DNA from 3 places in the Streptomyces sp. SCSIO ZS0520 genome. Region 2 is predicted to be linked to each of the others. Evidence: riboswitches for the same ligand, from Rfam matches in the RefSeq annotation. Region 2 holds a riboswitch; each other region holds the start of a gene.

Region 1 (5,718 bases), 2.4 Mb from region 2:
GGCATGCGCGAGTCGGTACAGGCAGAGGTCATGATGAGCTTCCTCGTCTCGGAGGAGCTCTCCTTCCGCATCCCGGTGGAGCTGCGGTACGAGACCGCCGACCCCTATGCCGTACGGCTGACCTTCCACTTGCCCGGTGACGCCCCCGTCACCTGGGCCTTCGGCAGGGAACTGCTGATCGACGGAGTGGGCGGCCCGTGCGGCGACGGGGACGTGCGGATCGCACCCGCGGATCCCGAGCTGCTCAACGAGGTCCTGATCAAGCTTCAGGTCGGCAGCGACCAGGCGGTGTTCCGGGCGGGCGTCGCCCCCCTGGTCGCCTTCCTGGACCGTACGGACAAGCTGGTGCCGCTCGGTCAGGAGCGGGCGCTCGCCGACTTCGAGTCCCACCTCGACGAGGCGCTGGACCGCATCCTCACCGAGGAGCAGAGCGCGGGCTGAGCCGGGCCCGCCCCGCTCACCGCCCTGCCGTAACGCTTTTGCTCCTGCGCCGCCCGGGCGCCCCGGGCGGCCGCCTCAGCGCTTGCGGCGCCGTCCGCGCCCCCCGAGTACCGCCGCGCGCCCCGGGGCGCTGCTGCCGCCGGGTGCCGCGCCGCCCGCCGCGGGGGAGCCCTGACCGCCGGGACGGTCGGCCGAGACCACCAGGGCGGCCAGCGCCGTGGTCACCGGCACCGAGGCGACCAGCCCGATCGAGCCGATGAGGGTGCGCACGATCTCCTCGGCGACCAGCTCGCTGGTGGCCACCGTGCCCACGCTCGACTGCGCGATCGAGAAGAGCAGCAGCAGCGGCAGCGCGGCACCGGCGTAGGCGAGGACGAGGGTGTTGACCACGGAGGCGATGTGGTCGCGGCCGATCCGGATGCCCGCGCGGTACAGCTTCCGGCGGCCCATCGCCGGGTCCGCCTGGTGCAGTTCCCAGACCGCCGAGGTCTGGGTGACGGTGACATCGTCGAGGACGCCGAGCGAGCCGATGATGACCCCCGCGAGCAGCAGGCCGCTCATGTCGAGGTCCGGGTAGAGGCCGTGGATCAGGCCGGTGTTGTCGTCGGTGTTGCCGGTCAGCGAGGCCCAGCCGATGAACAGCGAGCCGAGCAGCCCGATCAGCAGCAGCGAGACCAGGGTGCCGAGCACCGCCACCGAGGTCCGCGCGGTCAGCCCGTGGCACAGATAGAGCGCCACCAGCATGATCGCGCTCGCCCCGACCACCGCCACCAGCAGGGGATTCGAGCCCTGCAGGATCGCCGGGAGGATGAACAGGGTGAGCACCGCGAAGCTGACCGCGAGCGCGATCAGCGCCATCACCCCGCGCAGCCGGCCCACCACGACCACCGCGAGCGCGAAGAGCGCCGCGAGCACCCACATCGGCGGCTCGCGGTCGACATCCGTGACGGAGTACTGGAGTTCACGGGGCGCGTCCGGGGCGTAGGCGACGACGACCTTCTGCCCCTCGTGCAACTGCCGCGGCGAGTCCGGCTGCACGATCTCGGTGAAGGTGCGCCCGCTGTCCTTGCCGCTGGTGACCTGCACGGTCGCCTTGCCGCAACGGCCCTTCGCCTGCTGCTGGGCCGAGGTGCCCTCGGCGGTGGAGGTGTCGCCGTTCGGGGTGTCCGCGGAGGGGTTCACCGAGGAGCAGTCGACCTTCTCCAGGCGGGTGACCTCGGCGGACTGCGTCTGCCGGTCGAAGCCGACGCCGGTGCGCTTGTGGTCGGGGGCGCTCCCCGGCCACAGCACGAGCAGGCCGACGGCGACCGCGGCGGTGAAGGGGATCAGCACCGCGGCGATCACCCGGCGCAGATGGCGGGAGACCGGGGCGGCGGGCCCGTGCCCGTGGCTGTGGCCGTGCGCGTGCGGGGGGCCGCCGTGGCCGCCCGGGCCGTCCGCGCCCGCGCCGTCGTCGGGCCCGCCGCCACCCCGTCCGGGCGGCGGTCCGGAGGGCGGATTCGGGGGCTGCTGCGTCGTCGTCACCCGCCGATCATCGCAAGAAGCCGGGGGCGCACTGTTCAGCACGCCCGCGGGGGCGTTAGCGTGGGGGCACTTTGCACAACGCGGGAGCTCGGAGCACCGGGCTGAGAGGGCGCTGAACCTCCGTACCCGGCAGGCACGTCGGACACGTGCCGGAAGCCGGAGGGGACTTGGCTGCGTCGACCGCCGAACCTGTTACCGGGTAATGCCGGCGTAGGGAGTAGGTCTGATGACCGTTCAGGATGCACACACGCCTGCCCAGGACACCGAGGGCGGCAAGGCCGCGGGCTGGCACAAGGCGTACGTCGAGGGCTCCCGCCCCGGTCTGCGCGTACCGGTCCGTCAGGTGCACCTCACCAACGGATCCGCCGTCACGCTGTACGACACCTCCGGCCCGTACACCGACCCCGCCGCGGAGACCGATGTGCGCCGCGGGCTGCCGCCGCTGCGGGCGGCGTGGATCGCCGAGCGCGGGGACACCGAGGAGTACCGGGGCCGCCCGGTGCGCCCCGAGGACGACGGGCTCAAGCCGCATGCCGCGGGCCTGCGCAACCTCGACGCCCTCTTCCCGGGCGGCAGCCGGAGCCCGCGCCGCAGCCGCACCGGCGCTGCGGTGACCCAGCTCGCGTACGCGCGGCGCGGGGAGATCACCCCGGAGATGGAGTACATCGCCCTGCGGGAGAACGTCGCACCGGAGGTGGTGCGGGCCGAACTCGCCGCCGGGCGGGCGGTGTTGCCCGCCAACATCAACCACCCCGAGAGCGAGCCGATGATCATCGGCAAGCGGTTCCTGGTGAAGGTCAACGCCAACATCGGCAATTCGGCGGTCACTTCCTCCATCGAGGAGGAGGTCGAGAAGATGACCTGGGCGACCCGCTGGGGCGCCGACACGGTCATGGACCTGTCCACCGGCCGCAATATCCACACCACCCGCGAGTGGGTGCTGCGCAACTCCCCCGTGCCGATCGGCACGGTGCCGCTCTACCAGGCGCTGGAGAAGGTCGACGGCCGCGCCGAGGAGCTGACCTGGGAGATCTACAAGGACACCGTCCTCGAACAGGCCGAGCAGGGCGTGGACTACATGACGGTCCACGCGGGCGTACGCCTGGCCCACGTCCCGCTCACCGCCAACCGCAAGACCGGCATCGTCTCCCGCGGCGGCTCGATCATGGCCGCCTGGTGCCTGGCGCACCACCAGGAGAGCTTCCTCTACACGCACTTCGAGGAGCTCTGCGAGATCCTCGCCGCCTACGACGTCACGTACTCGCTCGGCGACGGGCTGCGCCCCGGCTCCATCGCGGACGCCAACGACGAGGCGCAGTTCGCCGAGCTGCACACCCTCGGCGAGCTGAACCGCATCGCCCGGCGGCACGAGGTGCAGACCATGATCGAGGGCCCGGGCCATGTCCCGATGCACAAGATCAAGGAGAACATCGACCTCCAGCAGGAGATCTGCGAGGAGGCCCCCTTCTACACCCTCGGCCCGCTGACCACCGACGTCGCCCCGGCCTACGACCACATCACCTCCGGCATCGGCGCCGCGATGATCGGCTGGTGGGGCACGGCCATGCTCTGCTACGTCACCCCCAAGGAACACCTGGGCCTGCCCAACCGGGACGACGTGAAGACCGGCGTCATCACCTACAAGATCGCCGCCCACGCCGCGGACCTCGCCAAGGGCCACCCCGGAGCCCAGGAGTGGGACGACGCCCTGTCCGACGCGCGGTTCGAGTTCCGCTGGGAGGACCAGTTCAACCTGGCCCTCGACCCGGACACGGCCCGCGAGTTCCACGACGAGACCCTGCCCGCCGAGCCCGCGAAGACGGCGCACTTCTGCTCGATGTGCGGGCCGAAGTTCTGCTCGATGAAGATCTCCCAGGACATCCGGCGCGAGCACGGCAGCAGCGCGAGCGAGATCAAGGCCGGGATGGAGCAGAAGGCGAGGGAGTTCGCCGAGACGGGGAACCGGGTGTACCTGCCGCTCGCCGACTGAGTGCCGCCGCGGGCCGGTGCCGTCCGCCCCGCCTCTCCCAACAGGCATTCCTCACCCGGAAGGCCTAGCGTGAGGGGTGTGGGCGGGCGGTGTCCCCCACAGACGACAGAGGTGATCTGGCGCATGGCTGACACACAGAACATTCGTGAAGAGGCCGCCCGGCGGGGTCGTACCACCGTCGCGGACGGCGCCGTCCGGAAGATCGCGTACCTGGCGGCCCGGGACGTCGACGGCGTCCACGCGCTGGGCAGCGGGCCCTCACGTTCCGTCGGGGCCCTGCGCGAGCGGGCACCCGGCGGCTCGAGGACCGTGACCCGCGGAGTCGGCGTGGAGGTGGGCGAGAAGCAGGCGGCGATCGACCTGAACCTGGTGGTCGACTACGGAGTCTCGATCACGGAGGTGGCGGGAGACGTACGCGAGAGCGTGATCTCCGCCGTCGAGCGGATGGCGGGCCTCGACGTGGTCGAGGTCAACATCGACGTCAGCGACGTCAAGCTGCCCGACGAGGAGGACGAGGAGGAGGACAAGCCCAAGGGGCGGGTCCAGTAGTCCGGGTCCGGTAGTCCGGGACCGGTAGTCCGGGTTCGGTAGGTCTGCGGGCTGGTAGCTGGTAGCTGGCAGCTGGTGGATCGGCGGTCGGCTGGTGGTTCCGGGGCCGGCAGGTCCGTAGGGCCTGGGCCGGCCGGGCAAGCAGGCCGGTCGGCGAGCACGTACGTACGGCGGCGCGGGTGCGTCGGGCGCAGGGGAGCTGTGTCCGGTGCACCCGCGCCGCCGTACCCGTTTGCCCCGTTCAGGATGCCGCCGCCCGGGGGCGGTGGTCGGCTGGGCCCATGGCACAGAAGAGCAGGACGCGGGAGGAGTCCGCGCGCCCGCCCGCGCGGAAGCGCCCGGGCAAGGCGGCGCCCGGGCCCGGCGAGGTCGCGCGGGAGGCGGCCGCCGCGCTGGAGGAGCTGATCAGCCACAGCACCGAAGGAGTCTCCGCCGTCAGGCGCACCGAGGAGGGCTGGGACGTCGCGGTGGACGTCCTCGAAGTGGCGCGCATCCCGGACACCACCAGCCTGCTCGCCACCTACGAGGTGAAGGCGGGCCCGCGAGGCGAACTCCTGGAGTACCGCAGGGTCCGCCGCTACCGCAGAGGCGCGGCCGACGAGTAGCGGCCGAGGAGCAGGAGTCGACGCGCAGTGGTCGACGCGATGTGGCCGAGGACCGGAAGCGGCCGCCCCACCACCTGAAAGGCCCGACTGATGACGACGACCCGCTATGCCGACGAGGTCCTGCCCTGCCCGCCCCGCGCCGGAACGCTCTACGACGTCATGGAACTCATCCTGGACCGCGGGATGGTCATCGACGTCTTCATCCGGGTCTCCCTGGTCGGGATCGAGATCCTCAAGATCGACGCCCGGATCGTCGTCGCCAGCGTCGACACCTATCTGCGCTTCGCGGAGGCCTGCAACCGGCTCGACCTCGAACGGGACTCCGGGAGCATCACCGTCCCCGAGCTCTTCGGCGGCCAGGCCGCCCGCAAGATCGGCAAGAGCAAGGTGAAGAAGAAGGCGAAGTCCGTGGGGGACTCGCTGCGCGAGGCGGTGGGCGGCCCGGGCGACTCCGATGACGAGGACGAGGCGTACGAGGACGACGACGAGGACGACGAGGCGTACGAGGAAGAGGAGCGGGAGAAGGTTCCGGCCGGCCGGCGCCGGCGCGCTCCGGTGCGGTCCGGGTCCGCCTCCCGCCGCCGCTCGGGAAGGGACTGACCCGTGGCC
Region 2 (5,718 bases):
GCAGGGCGGTGAGGGGGCCGCGCAGGGCGACGGTGGCCTTGCCGTGCGCGCGCTCCCAGGTGAATCCGTCCTCGTGGAAGGTGATCAGCCATTCGGCGTCGAGGCCTTCGGGGGCGTCGGTGGCGTGCAGGTGGATGCTCCGCCCGGCGCCGCGCAGTTCGCCGGCCTCGTCCTCGGGCTGCGTGCGCTGGGCGAAGCCGACGATCTCCAGCCATTCGTCGAGGGCGTCCGCCGCGACCTCCGGGTCGACCTGGTAGTCGAGTCCGGCGGCGAGGGTGGCGTCGGCGCGGTGCACGGCCAGCTCATGGGTCATCCGCCGGGCCCAGAATCCGGCGTCCTGCCGCCAGGCCCAGGTCCACACGGGCGTCTCGGGTCCGGCCTCGCGCAGCGCCTCGGCCAGGCGGCGGCCGGAGTCGTCGAGCCAGTCGGCCAGGGCGGTGGCCGTCTGCTCCGCGGGCCCGGCGCACTGGGGCACCTTCTCCTCGGGGATGTCCTCGGTGGCGCGGGTGCGGACCAGTTCGGCGGACCAGCGCAGGGCGCCGCCGGTGTGCCGGAGCAGTTCGTCCAGGGTCCACTCGGGGCAGGTCGGGACGCGGGTGCCGAGGGTGGCTCCGGAGGCGAGGACTCCGCGCAGTGCCTCGGTCTGCGCGAGGATCTCCTGGCAGTACCGCTCATGGGTGAGTGTGCTCATGGGCCGCACTCTAGGCAGCCTCCTCCGCGGGCAGCACCACGATTTCCCCGTCCTCCGGGCGCGCGAAGGCGACGGTGACCTTGTCGCCGGGGGCGGGCGCGGAGTGCAGGGGGCAGACCGCTTCGAGGCGCGGTGCCCCCTCGGGCTGGAGGTGGACGGCGACCTGACCGCCGAGGAAGGTCCGGGCGGTGACCCGGCAGGTGAGGCCCGCGCCGGAGTCCGTCAGCCGCACCCCGGTGGGCCGTACGAGCACGGTCGCGGGCCCCTGCCGGGAGCCCGCGGGGACAGCGATGCCGCCCCAGGCGGTCTCGGCCGCCTCGCCCCGTACCGTCGCCGCGGTGAGGTTGTGGAAGCCGAGGAAGCGGGCGACGAAGGCATCGGCGGGGTGCTGCCAGACCTCCATCGGGGTGCCGCTCTGGGCGAGGCGGCCCTCGCGCATCACCACCACCCGGTCGGCGAGGGTGAAGGCCTCCTGCTGGTCGTGGGTGACGGCGAGCACGGTGGTGCCCAACTCCTGGAAGAGTTCGCGCAGTTCGAGTACGAGGCGTTCACGCAGGGAGCGGTCGAGCTGGCCTAGGGGTTCGTCCAGCATGAGCAGCCGGGGGTTCGGGGCGAGGGCGCGGGCGAGGGCGACGCGCTGCTGCTCCCCGCCGGAGAGCTCGCCGACGGGCCGCGGGGCGGCGTCCGCGAGGCCGACCAGGTCGAGCAGCTCGGCGACGCGGGAGCGCTGCCGGTCCCGTCCGGCGCCGTGCATCCGCAGCCCGAAGGCGATGTTGCCGCCGACGTCGCGCTGCGGGAAGAGCTGGTGGTCCTGGAACATCAGGCCCACCCCGCGGCGGTGGGCGGGGACGCCGCGCTGGTCCTTCCCGCCGAGCAGGACGCGTCCGGCGTCGAGTTCCTGGAGCCCGGCGACGGCGCGCAGCAGGGTGGACTTGCCGCTGCCGCTGGGCCCGAGCACGCAGACGCTCTCGTGCGCGGCGACGTCGAGGCTGACCTCGTCGAGGGCCGGGCGGTGGCCGAAGTGCACGGTGGCGCGGTCGAGTTGGAGCATGGTCACATCTCTCCGGTGGGTGCGGCCGGGCCCCTGGCCGCGCCGCCGGTGCGGGGCCTGAGGCGTTCGAGGAGCAGCAGGGACAGCGTGCACACCGCCATCAGGATCACCGAAAGGGCCATCGCCTGCCCGTAGTTGAGCTCTCCGGCGCGGCCGAGGAGGCGGGCGACGGCGACCGGCAGGGTCGGGTTGTCGGGCCGGGCGATGAAGACGGTGGCGCCGAACTCGCCCAGCGAGACGGCGAAGGCGAACCCGGCGGCGACCAGCAGGGCCCGCCGGACCAGCGGCAGGTCGACCTCCCGCCACACCCGCAGCGGTGAGGCGCCGAGCACCGCGGCGGCCTCCCGCAGCCGGGTGTCCAGGGCGCGCAGCACCGGCAGCATGGTGCGCACCACGAAGGGCACCCCGACCAGGGCCTGGGCGAGCGGCACCAGGATCCAGGAGGCCCTCAGGTCGAGCGGGGGCTCGTCGAGGCTGATGAGGAAGCCGAAGCCGACGGTGACCGCGGAGACCCCGAGCGGCAGCATCAGCAGGGCGTCGAAGCCGCGGACCAGGCGGCCGGCGCCTCCCGGGCGGGTGAGCGCGGCGGCGGCCAGGGTGCCGACGACCAGGGCGATGCCGGTGGCGGCCAGCGCGTACGTCAGCGAGTTGCCGACGGCGTCGATCGGCGGGACCAGGAAGACATTGCTGTCCGCGGAGGTCAGCGCCCGGTAGTAGCCGAGTCCGTATCCGGCAGCGGTGTCGAAGGAGCGCTGGACGAGCACCGCCAGCGGCAGCAGGAGCAGCAGCAGGACGCTGAGCAGCACCCCGGCGAGCAGCGCCCACTGCCCGGCCCCGCGCGGCGCGCGCGCCGTGGACTCGGGCGCGAGCAGGCGCAGCGTGCTCTCCCTGCGGCGCACGGTCCAGGCGTGCACGGCGAGGATCAGCGCGACCGCGGTGAGCTGCACCAGGGTCAGCACGGCCGCGGTCGGCAGGTCGAAGACGTCCGCGGTCTGCCGGTAGATCTCCACTTCGAGGGTGGCGTACGCGGGGCCGCCGAGGATGGTGACGACGCCGAAGGAGGTGAAGGTGAACAGGAAGACCATCAGCGCCGAGGCGGCGACGGCCGGGCCGAGCGCGGGCAGGGTGACGGTGCGCCAGGCGGCGGCCCGGGAGGCGCCGAGCATCCGCGCGGCCTCCTCCTGCCGGGGGTCGAGCTGGGACCAGAGCCCGCCGACGGTGCGGACCACGACCGCGTAGTTGAAGAAGACATGGGCGAGCAGGATGGCCCAGACGGTGGTGTCCAGGCGCACCCCCCACAGGTCGTCGAGGAGTCCGCCGCGGCCGAGGAGGGCCAGGAAGGCGGTGCCCGCGACGACGGTGGGCAGCACGAACGGCACGGTGACCAGGGCCCGCAGCAGGCTCTTGCCGGGGAAGTCGAGCCGGGCGAGCACATAGGCGCCGGGCAGCGCGATCAGCAGGGTGAGCGCGGTGGAGGCGAGCGCCTGCCAGGTGGTGAACCACAGCACCTGCCGGATCCCGGCGTCGCCGAGCACCTGCGTCAGGCGCCCGAACTGCCAGTGGCCGCCGTCCCTCAGGCCGCGCCCGACGATCGCGGCGACCGGGTAGGCGAAGAACAGCGCGAAGAACACGGCGGGCACGGCCATCAGACCGAGCCGCGCCGCGCTCCGGCGCCGCTGCGGCCGGCGCGGCACCCGGGGCGGGGCCGTCGCGCCGGTCGCCTCGGTACGCGTCACATCGGTGTGCGTCACGTCGGTGTGCTCACTTCAGCACGAGCGAGGTCCACGACGTGACCCAGTCGTCGCGCTTCTCGGCGATCTTCCCGGGGGCCAGGGTGTGCGGGTCCTCCACCGCGGTGCCGTGCTCGGTGAAGACGGCCGGGACCTTCGCGCCCGCCCGCACCGGGTTGACGAACATGTTCAGCGGCATGTCCTCCTGGAAGGCCTTGGAGGCGAAGAAGTCGACGAGCGCCTTGCCGCCCTCGGTGTTGCGGGCGCCCGCGAGCAGTCCGGCGAACTCGATCTGCCGGAAGCAGGTCCCGGTGGCGACCCCGGTGGGCGCGGTCTTCGGCCGCGGGTCGGCGAAGACCACCTCGGCGGGCGGCGAGGAGGCGTACGAGACGACCAGCGGACGCTCGCCGCCCGCCTTGCGGCCGCCCGCGGAGCCGGAGAACTCCTCGTTGTAGGCCTGGTCCCAGCCGTCGACGACCTTGATCCCGTTGGCCTTCAGCTTCTTCCAGTAGCCCTGCCAGCCCTGGTCCCCGTACTCGGCGGCACTGGCGAGCAGGAAGCCGAGCCCGGGCGAGGAACTGCCCGCGTTCTCGGTGACGAGCAGGTCCTTGTACGCGGGCTTCGCGAGGTCGGCGAAGCTCTTCGGCGGCGCCAGCTTCTTCTCGCTGAAGAACTTCTTGTCGTAGTTGACGCAGATGTCGCCGGTGTCGACGGGCGTGACCCGGTGCTTCGGGTCGAGCCGGGTGTCCGCGTCCAGCGAGGACAGCGCGGGGCTCTTGTACGGCTGGAAGAGACCGCCGTCCAGGGCGCGGGACAGCAGGGTGTTGTCGACGCCGAAGAAGACGTCGCCCTGCGGGTTGTCCTTGGTGAGCAGGGCCTTGTTGACGGCGCGCCCGGCGTCGCCGTCCTTGAGGACGCGCACCTTGTAGCCGGACGTGCGCTCGAACTCCTTCAGGACGTCCTTGGAGACCGCGAAGGAGCTGTGGGTGACCAGGGTGACGTTCCCGGAGTCGCCGCCGGAGTCCCCGGAGTCCCCGCAGGCGGTCAGCGTGCCGAGGCCGAGCCCCGCGGCGAGGACGGCGGCCAGGCAGTTCTTGGTGGTGCTCACTGGATTCCTCCTGGGCTGACCAGGAAGAGACGCGGCCCTGCCCGCGGCGGGTGGCCGCGGGCAGGGCGCAACAGCTGGAGAAGTGTCCGAACTCCCTACCCGGAATGACCCGGGCGAGGTTCAGAGGGTCTGCGGCCATCGGCCCGGTCGCCCGGTCCGTGCCGCACTCTCAGCGCTGTGGCGCTCCCCTGTCGGAATATGTGGGCCGGCACGGTGTGTGCCGGTGTGGGTATGTCGGACGGTGTACTGCGGAATGCGTGTCTCGAAGTGGTGCTGGTGCGTGGTACGCCGCCCAGGGTACCGCCGTCGCTTTTCGGACCGTCGGCGCCTGTGGACAACCGCCCCCGGGCGCCCTCAGCGCTCGGCGGCGGCGAGCTGCCCGCAGGCCCCGTCGATCTCCTGGCCGCGGGTGTCCCGCACGGTCACCGGGACGCCGTGCGCCGCGATGGCGTCGACGAAGGCCCGCTCGTCCTCGGGGCGGGAGGCGGTCCACTTGGAGCCCGGCGTCGGGTTGAGCGGGATCAGGTTGACGTGCACCCGCTTGCCCTTGAGGAGCCTGCCGAGCAGGTCGCCGCGCCAGGCCTGGTCGTTGATGTCGCGGATCAGCGCGTACTCGACGGAGACCCGCCGCCCCGACTTGGCCGCGTACTCCCAGGCGGCGTCGAGGACTTCGCGGACCTTCCAGCGGGTGTTGACGGGCACCAGGGTGTCGCGCAGCTCGTCGTCGGGGGCGTGCAGGGAGAGCGCGAGGCGGCACTTGAGGCCCTCGTCGGCGAAGCGGTGCATCGCGGGCACCAGGCCCACGGTGGACACGGTGATGCCGCGCTGGGAGAGCCCGAGGCCGTCCGGCTCGGGGTCGGTGAGGCGGCGGATGGCCCCGATGACGCGCTTGTAGTTGGCGAGCGGCTCGCCCATGCCCATGAAGACGATGTTGGACAGCCGCGCGGGCCCGCCGGGGATCTCCCCGTCCCGCAGCGCCCGCATCCCGTCGACGATCTGGTGCACGATCTCCGCGGTGGACAGGTTCCGGTCCAGGCCCGCCTGACCGGTCGCGCAGAACGGGCAGTTCATGCCGCAGCCGGCCTGCGAGGAGATGCACATGGTGACCCGGTCCGGGTAGCGCATCAGCACCGACTCG
Region 3 (5,718 bases), 4.6 Mb from region 2:
CCCCGATTCTCGCTCAGGGCCTGCGCCGGGGTTCCCGGCAGGGTGTCGTCAGGGGTGAAGAGCCACTCCAGCATCTCCTCGTCGGTGAAGCCGTCGTCCCGCAGCAGCGTCAGGGTGCCGGTGAGGCCCTTGACGACCCTGTCGCCGTCGATGAAGGCGGCCGGGACGTGCAGTGCCCGGTTCTCACCACGGCGTACGGCGATCAGCTGGCCCTCCTTGACCAGCTGCCGTACGCGTGTCACCTCGACGCCGAGCTGCTCGGCGATGTCGGGGAGGGTGAGCCAGGCGGGGACGAGAGCATCGATCTTCGCGTCAATCTCAGTCACGAGGACAAGCGTGCCATCCGGGACCGACAGTCGGAAGCCGGGCCGCCCCGCGGCAGGTCGCGGGGGCGGCTTCCCGCAGCTCGGCCGGGGGCTCGGACGGCCGCGCCCCGGCACGTCGCCGCGACCGGTGACCGGGGTCCCGGGCCGTGCGGAGCACCCGCTCCCGGCCACCGCGCGCCGGGGTTCAGAGCAGGGCGGACCTGAGCGGTGCCGCCGGGTCCGCGAGGCGCTCGGGGTCGACGGTGGCGCCCGCCTCGATCATCTTGCGGCCCTGGGCGACATCGCGCGGGCGGCCGACGGCGAGCACCGCCACCAGCCGGTCGGCCTGGAGCCAGCACACCGACCAGGCGGCGCCGTCCGGCTCGCCCCGCCAGACCAGGGTGTCCGCGGCGCCGTGGTCCCCCGCGTACTGCACGAACCGGCCGAACTGCTCGGACCAGAAGTAGGGCACCGGGTCGTAGGCGGCCGGTTCCTCGCCGAGGAGGTTGGCGGCGAGGGTGCGCGGGCCCTGCAGGGCGTTGTCCCAGTGGTGGACCAGCATCCGGCGGCCGTAGCGGCGGGAGGGGAAGGAGGCGCAGTCGCCGACCGCCCAGACGCCGGGCGCGGAGGTGCGCAGGTGCTCGTCGGCGAGGACCGCGCCGTCCTCGCCGAGGGCGATGCCGCTGTCGCGCAGCCAGCGGGTGGCGGGCCGGGCGCCGATCCCGACGACCACGGCGTCCGCGGTGAGCCGGGTACCGTCCTGGAGGCGCACCGCGCCCTCCTCGACGGCGGCGACCCGCGCCGAGGTGCGCAGTTCGGCACCGGCGTCCGCGTACCAGGCGGCCATCGGGGCGGCCACCTCGCGCGGCAGCGCGCCCGCGAGCGGGACCTCGGCCGCCTCGACGACGGTCACCTCGCAGCCCGCCTCCCGGGCGGCGGTGGCGAACTCGGCGCCGATCCAGCCCGCGCCGACGACCACGATCCGGTGCTGCCGCTCCAGTACCGGGCGCAGGCGCTCCGCGTCGTCGAGGGTGCGCAGCAGGTGGACGCCCGCGATGCCGGAGGTGCCGGGCAGGCTGACCGGCTCGGCGCCGGTGGCGAGCACCAGGCGGTCGTAGACGAGCGGGCCCGACTCGGTGTCCAGGGTGCGTACTTCGGGCCGCAGGGCGGTGACCTCGCAGCCGAGCAGCAGCTCGATGCCGAGCGCCTCGAAGTCGACCTCGAAGGCGGAGCCCTCCGCCTTGCCGAGCAGGATCGCCTTGGACAGCGGCGGCCGGTCGTAGGGCTGGTGCGGTTCGGCGCCGAGCAGGGTGACGCGGCCGGGCCAGCCCTGTTCGCGCAGGGCGACGGCGGTCTGCACCCCGGCCATCCCGGCCCCGGCGATGACGACCCGCTCCGGCTGTCCCTGGTCCCGCCCCGGCTGCTCAGGCCGTGTCTGCTCGGTCATCCGCTCACTCTAGACACCCGGCACAGGGCCGGTAAGAGGAACGATCATCGCGTGACCGGCGCCACGCCGCCCTCCCCCGCGAGCTCCTCCACCACGCTGGTCCCGGCGCCCTGCCGCGACTCCCACTCCCAGCTCTCGGTCAGGCGCAGCCGCCCGTCGGGCAGTTCGCTCAGGCGCGAGACGCAGTGCCCGCTCGCCGTTTCCCCGTCCCGGGTGAGCTGCACATAGCGGAAGTCGAGGCGGTCGCCCGCCCGGGTGCCGACGAGCCGCCCGTGCACGATGTCGCCGCCCTCGTACTCGGCCCAGATCCGCCCGTCCTGCTCGTGGTACGTGAAGCGGGTGCCCGTACCCACCTGGCCCGGGGCCTGGTCGGCGAGCGGGGCGAAGCGGACGTGGTCGAGCGAGCGGGTCATCGGCGGCTCCCTTGCGCAGACGGGCCGGAGCCGGTCCGGGCGCGTGTCCGGACCCGGAGGGCTCCGCGTTAGGCTGACCAACGTAGAGCACTCGCGGGAGCCCGTCGCAGCGGGCTGAGAGGGAGGCTGAGCGGCCTCCGACCGTAGGAACCTGATCCGGGTCATGCCGGCGAAGGGAGGAGCTGAGCGATGGTGCGAGCACCGGCGGGCGGTCCCGCGGCGGACGTCCTGGTGATCGGCGGCGGGATCATCGGCCTGGTCACGGCCTGGCGGGCCGCCCAGCGCGGACTGCGGGTCGCGGTGGCCGACCCCGAACCGGGCGGCGGGGCGGCCCAGGTGGCGGCCGGAATGCTGGCGGCGGTCACCGAACTCCACTACGGCGAGCAGACCCTGCTCGGCCTCAACCTCGCCTCCGCGGCCCGCTATCCCGACTTCGCGCGGGAGCTGACCGAGGCCACCGGGCAGGATCTCGGCTACCGCGCCTCGGGCACCCTGGCCGTCGCCCTGGACGCCGACGACCGGGCCCATCTGCGCGAACTGCACGCCCTCCAGGAGCAGTCGGGCCTGTCCTCGCAGTGGCTCAGCGGCCGCGAGTGCCGCCGCCTGGAGCCGATGCTGGCGCCCGGGGTGCGCGGCGGGCTGCGCGTCGACGGGGACCACCAGGTCGACCCGCGCCGCCTGGCCGCCGCCCTGCTGCGGGCCTGCGGGGACGCCGGGGTGGCCTTCCACCGGCAGGGGGCGCGGCGGCTGACCGTCGTCCGCGAGCGGGCCACCGGACTCGTCCTCGACGACGGCACCGCGCTCGCCGCGGACCGGGTGGTGCTCGCCGCGGGCAGCCGCAGCGGCCGCCTGGACGGCGTGCCCGAGGAGGTGCGCCCGCCGGTGCGCCCGGTCAAGGGCCAGGTGCTGCGGCTGACGGTGCCCCGGGCGCGCGCGCCCTTCCTCAGCCGGACGGTGCGCGCCGTGGTCCGCGGCAGCCAGGTCTATCTGGTCCCGCGCGAGAGCGGCGAGCTGGTGGTGGGCGCCACCAGCGAGGAGCAGGGCTGGGACACCACGGTCACCGCGGGCGGGGTGTACGAACTGCTGCGGGACGCCCATGAGTTGGTGCCCGGGCTGACCGAACTGCCGCTCACCGAGACCCGCGCGGGACTGCGCCCCGCCTCCCCGGACAACGCCCCGCTGCTCGGCCCCACCGCACTGCCGGGGCTCCTGCTCGCCACCGGCCACCACCGCAACGGCGTCCTGCTCACCCCGGTCACCGGCGACGTCCTGGCGCATGCCCTTGTCACCGGTGAACTGCCGGAGGAGGCACGCGCGTTCAGCCCCCAGCGATTCCGCACGGCACTCACGGAGCAGCCCGTATGAACGAGCCCGCACACCCCGAGCCGACACACCCGGACCACCCGGACCACCCGGAACCGACCGTACATACCGACCGGACCGGCGACCTCACCCCGGCCGCGCTCCCCGGCGAGCCCGCGCCCGCACGCCCCGCCGGGCCCCCGCGTCTGAGCGTCACCGTCAACGGCGCCCGCCGGGACCTCGACCCGGCCACCAGCCTCGGCGGCCTCGTCGCCGCGCTGACCACGGCGCCCTCGGGGGTGGCCGCCGCGCTCAACGAGACGGTGGTGCCGCGCGGCGAGTGGGCGGCCACCTCGCTGCGCGAGGGCGACCGCGTTGAGGTGCTCACCGCCGTCCAGGGAGGCTGAGCATGAGCGAGAACGTCCTGACCCCCGCCGCCGAACCCGCCGACGCCCCCGGCTGCGAGGACCCGCTGCGGATCGGCTCCCTGAGCCTCGGCTCCCGGCTGATCATGGGCACCGGCGGCGCGCCCTCGCTCGATGTCCTCGAACGCTCGCTGACCGCCTCCGGCACCGAGTTGACCACGGTGGCGATGCGCCGGGTCAGCGCCGAGGCGCACGGCTCGGTGCTCTCCGTGCTCGCCCGGCTCGGCATCCGCGTACTGCCGAACACCGCGGGCTGCTACACGGCGGGCGAGGCCGTGCTGACCGCCCGGCTCGCCCGGGAGGCGCTCGGCACCGACCTGGTCAAGCTGGAGGTCATCGCCGACGAGCGGACCCTGCTCCCGGACCCGGTGGAGACCCTGGACGCCGCCGAGGCGCTGGTCGACGACGGCTTCACCGTCCTCCCCTACACCAACGACGACCCGGTGCTCGCCCGCCGCCTGGAGGAGGCGGGCTGCGCCGCGATCATGCCGCTCGGCTCCCCCATCGGCTCCGGGCTCGGCATCCGCAATCCGCACAACTTCCAGCTGATCGTGGAGCAGGCCCGGGTGCCGGTGATCCTCGACGCGGGCGCCGGTACGGCCTCGGACGCGGCGCAGGCGATGGAGCTGGGCTGCGCCGGGGTGATGCTCGCCTCGGCGGTGACCCGGGCCCGGGAGCCGGTGCTGATGGCGGAGGCGATGCGGCACGCGGTGCGCGCCGGGCGCCTCGCCCACCGGGCCGGGCGGATCCCGCGCCGCCACTTCGCCGAAGCCTCCTCCCCGGCCGAGGGCCTGGCCCGGCTCGACCCGGAGCGCCCGGCCTTCTGAGCGCCGCCGGGCAGGCCCCGGACGGGCCCCGGGGGCTGTCACAGCTCGGCTGCAGTACGGTCCCGGGCTCCCGGTGGCAGCGCCGGGCGTCAGTGGCTCCTCGTACACTCACCTGCGTGGACACGACCCTTCAGGACCCTCTCGTCGGGCAGGTGCTCGACGGCCGCTACCGCGTGGACGCGCGCATCGCGACGGGCGGGATGGCCACGGTGTACCGGGCCGTGGACACCCGGCTCGACCGGGTGCTCGCGCTCAAGGTGATGCATCCCTCGCTCGCCGCCGACGCCGCCTTCGTGGAGCGCTTCATCCGCGAGGCCAAGTCGGTCGCCCGGCTCGCGCACCCCAATGTGGTGGCGGTCTTCGACCAGGGCGCGGACGGCGCCCATGTCTATCTCGCGATGGAGTACGTGGCCGGGTGCACCCTGCGCGACGTCCTCCGGGAGCGCGGCGCGCTGACCCCGCGGGCCGCCCTGGACATCCTGGAGCCGGTGCTCGCGGCCCTCGGCGCGGCGCACCGGGCGGGCTTCGTGCACCGGGACATGAAGCCGGAGAACGTCCTCATCGGGGACGACGGCCGGGTCAAGGTCGCCGACTTCGGCCTGGTGCGCGCGGTCGACACGGTGACCACCTCCACCGACACCGTGCTCGGCACCGTCTCCTACCTCGCCCCCGAGCAGATCGACAGCGGCACGGCCGAACCCCGCGTGGACGTCTACGCCTGCGGGGTGCTGCTCTACGAGATGCTGACCGGCGCCAAACCGCACGGCGGCGACACCCCGGCCCAGGTCCTCTACCGGCACCTCAACGAGGACATGCCGCTGCCCTCGGCCGCCGTGCCGGGGCTCGCGCCCGGGCTCGACCGGCTGGTCACCGGCGCCACCGAGCGCGATCCGGCGGCCCGGCCGCAGGACGCGCGGGAGTTGCTCGCCCAGGTGCGGGAGGTGCGTTCCGCCCTCGGCGCCGCGCAGTTGGACGCCCGGCCGCCGCAGGCGCACGGCG

Evidence for each region. A riboswitch is a leader RNA that binds a small molecule or an ion and turns the genes downstream of it on or off. The one in region 2 is predicted to bind thiamine pyrophosphate.
Region 1: another riboswitch for thiamine pyrophosphate. It lies ahead of thiC (phosphomethylpyrimidine synthase ThiC); the one in region 2 lies ahead of MID12_RS05910 (thiamine ABC transporter substrate binding subunit).
Region 3: another riboswitch for thiamine pyrophosphate. It lies ahead of thiO (glycine oxidase ThiO); the one in region 2 lies ahead of MID12_RS05910 (thiamine ABC transporter substrate binding subunit).

What each region holds. Positions count from the first base shown of each region.
Region 1 covers NZ_CP092644.1:4,137,423-4,143,140, forward strand. Annotated here, with positions in the region: gene MID12_RS16065 (SsgA family sporulation/cell division regulator) at 4-441, shown strand; gene MID12_RS16070 (YibE/F family protein) at 517-1,965, opposite strand; TPP riboswitch at 2,036-2,199, shown strand; gene thiC (phosphomethylpyrimidine synthase ThiC) at 2,192-3,955, shown strand; gene MID12_RS16080 (Asp23/Gls24 family envelope stress response protein) at 4,079-4,504, shown strand; gene gvpO (gas vesicle protein GvpO) at 4,786-5,109, shown strand; gene gvpJ (gas vesicle protein GvpJ) at 5,200-5,709, shown strand; gene MID12_RS16095 (GvpL/GvpF family gas vesicle protein) at 5,713-5,718, shown strand, end outside.
Region 2 covers NZ_CP092644.1:1,748,247-1,753,964, forward strand. Annotated here, with positions in the region: gene MID12_RS05895 (maleylpyruvate isomerase family mycothiol-dependent enzyme) at 1-691, opposite strand, end outside; gene MID12_RS05900 (ABC transporter ATP-binding protein) at 702-1,742, opposite strand; gene MID12_RS05905 (ABC transporter permease) at 1,745-3,388, opposite strand; gene MID12_RS05910 (thiamine ABC transporter substrate binding subunit) at 3,504-4,580, opposite strand; TPP riboswitch at 4,655-4,780, opposite strand; gene rlmN (23S rRNA (adenine(2503)-C(2))-methyltransferase RlmN) at 4,935-5,718, opposite strand, start outside.
Region 3 covers NZ_CP092644.1:6,397,848-6,403,565, reverse strand. Annotated here, with positions in the region: gene MID12_RS25860 (Rv2175c family DNA-binding protein) at 1-326, opposite strand, end outside; gene MID12_RS25855 (NAD(P)/FAD-dependent oxidoreductase) at 511-1,752, opposite strand; gene MID12_RS25850 (hypothetical protein) at 1,797-2,165, opposite strand; TPP riboswitch at 2,249-2,360, shown strand; gene thiO (glycine oxidase ThiO) at 2,355-3,530, shown strand; gene thiS (sulfur carrier protein ThiS) at 3,674-3,874, shown strand; gene MID12_RS25835 (thiazole synthase) at 3,877-4,719, shown strand; gene pknB (Stk1 family PASTA domain-containing Ser/Thr kinase) at 4,836-5,718, shown strand, end outside.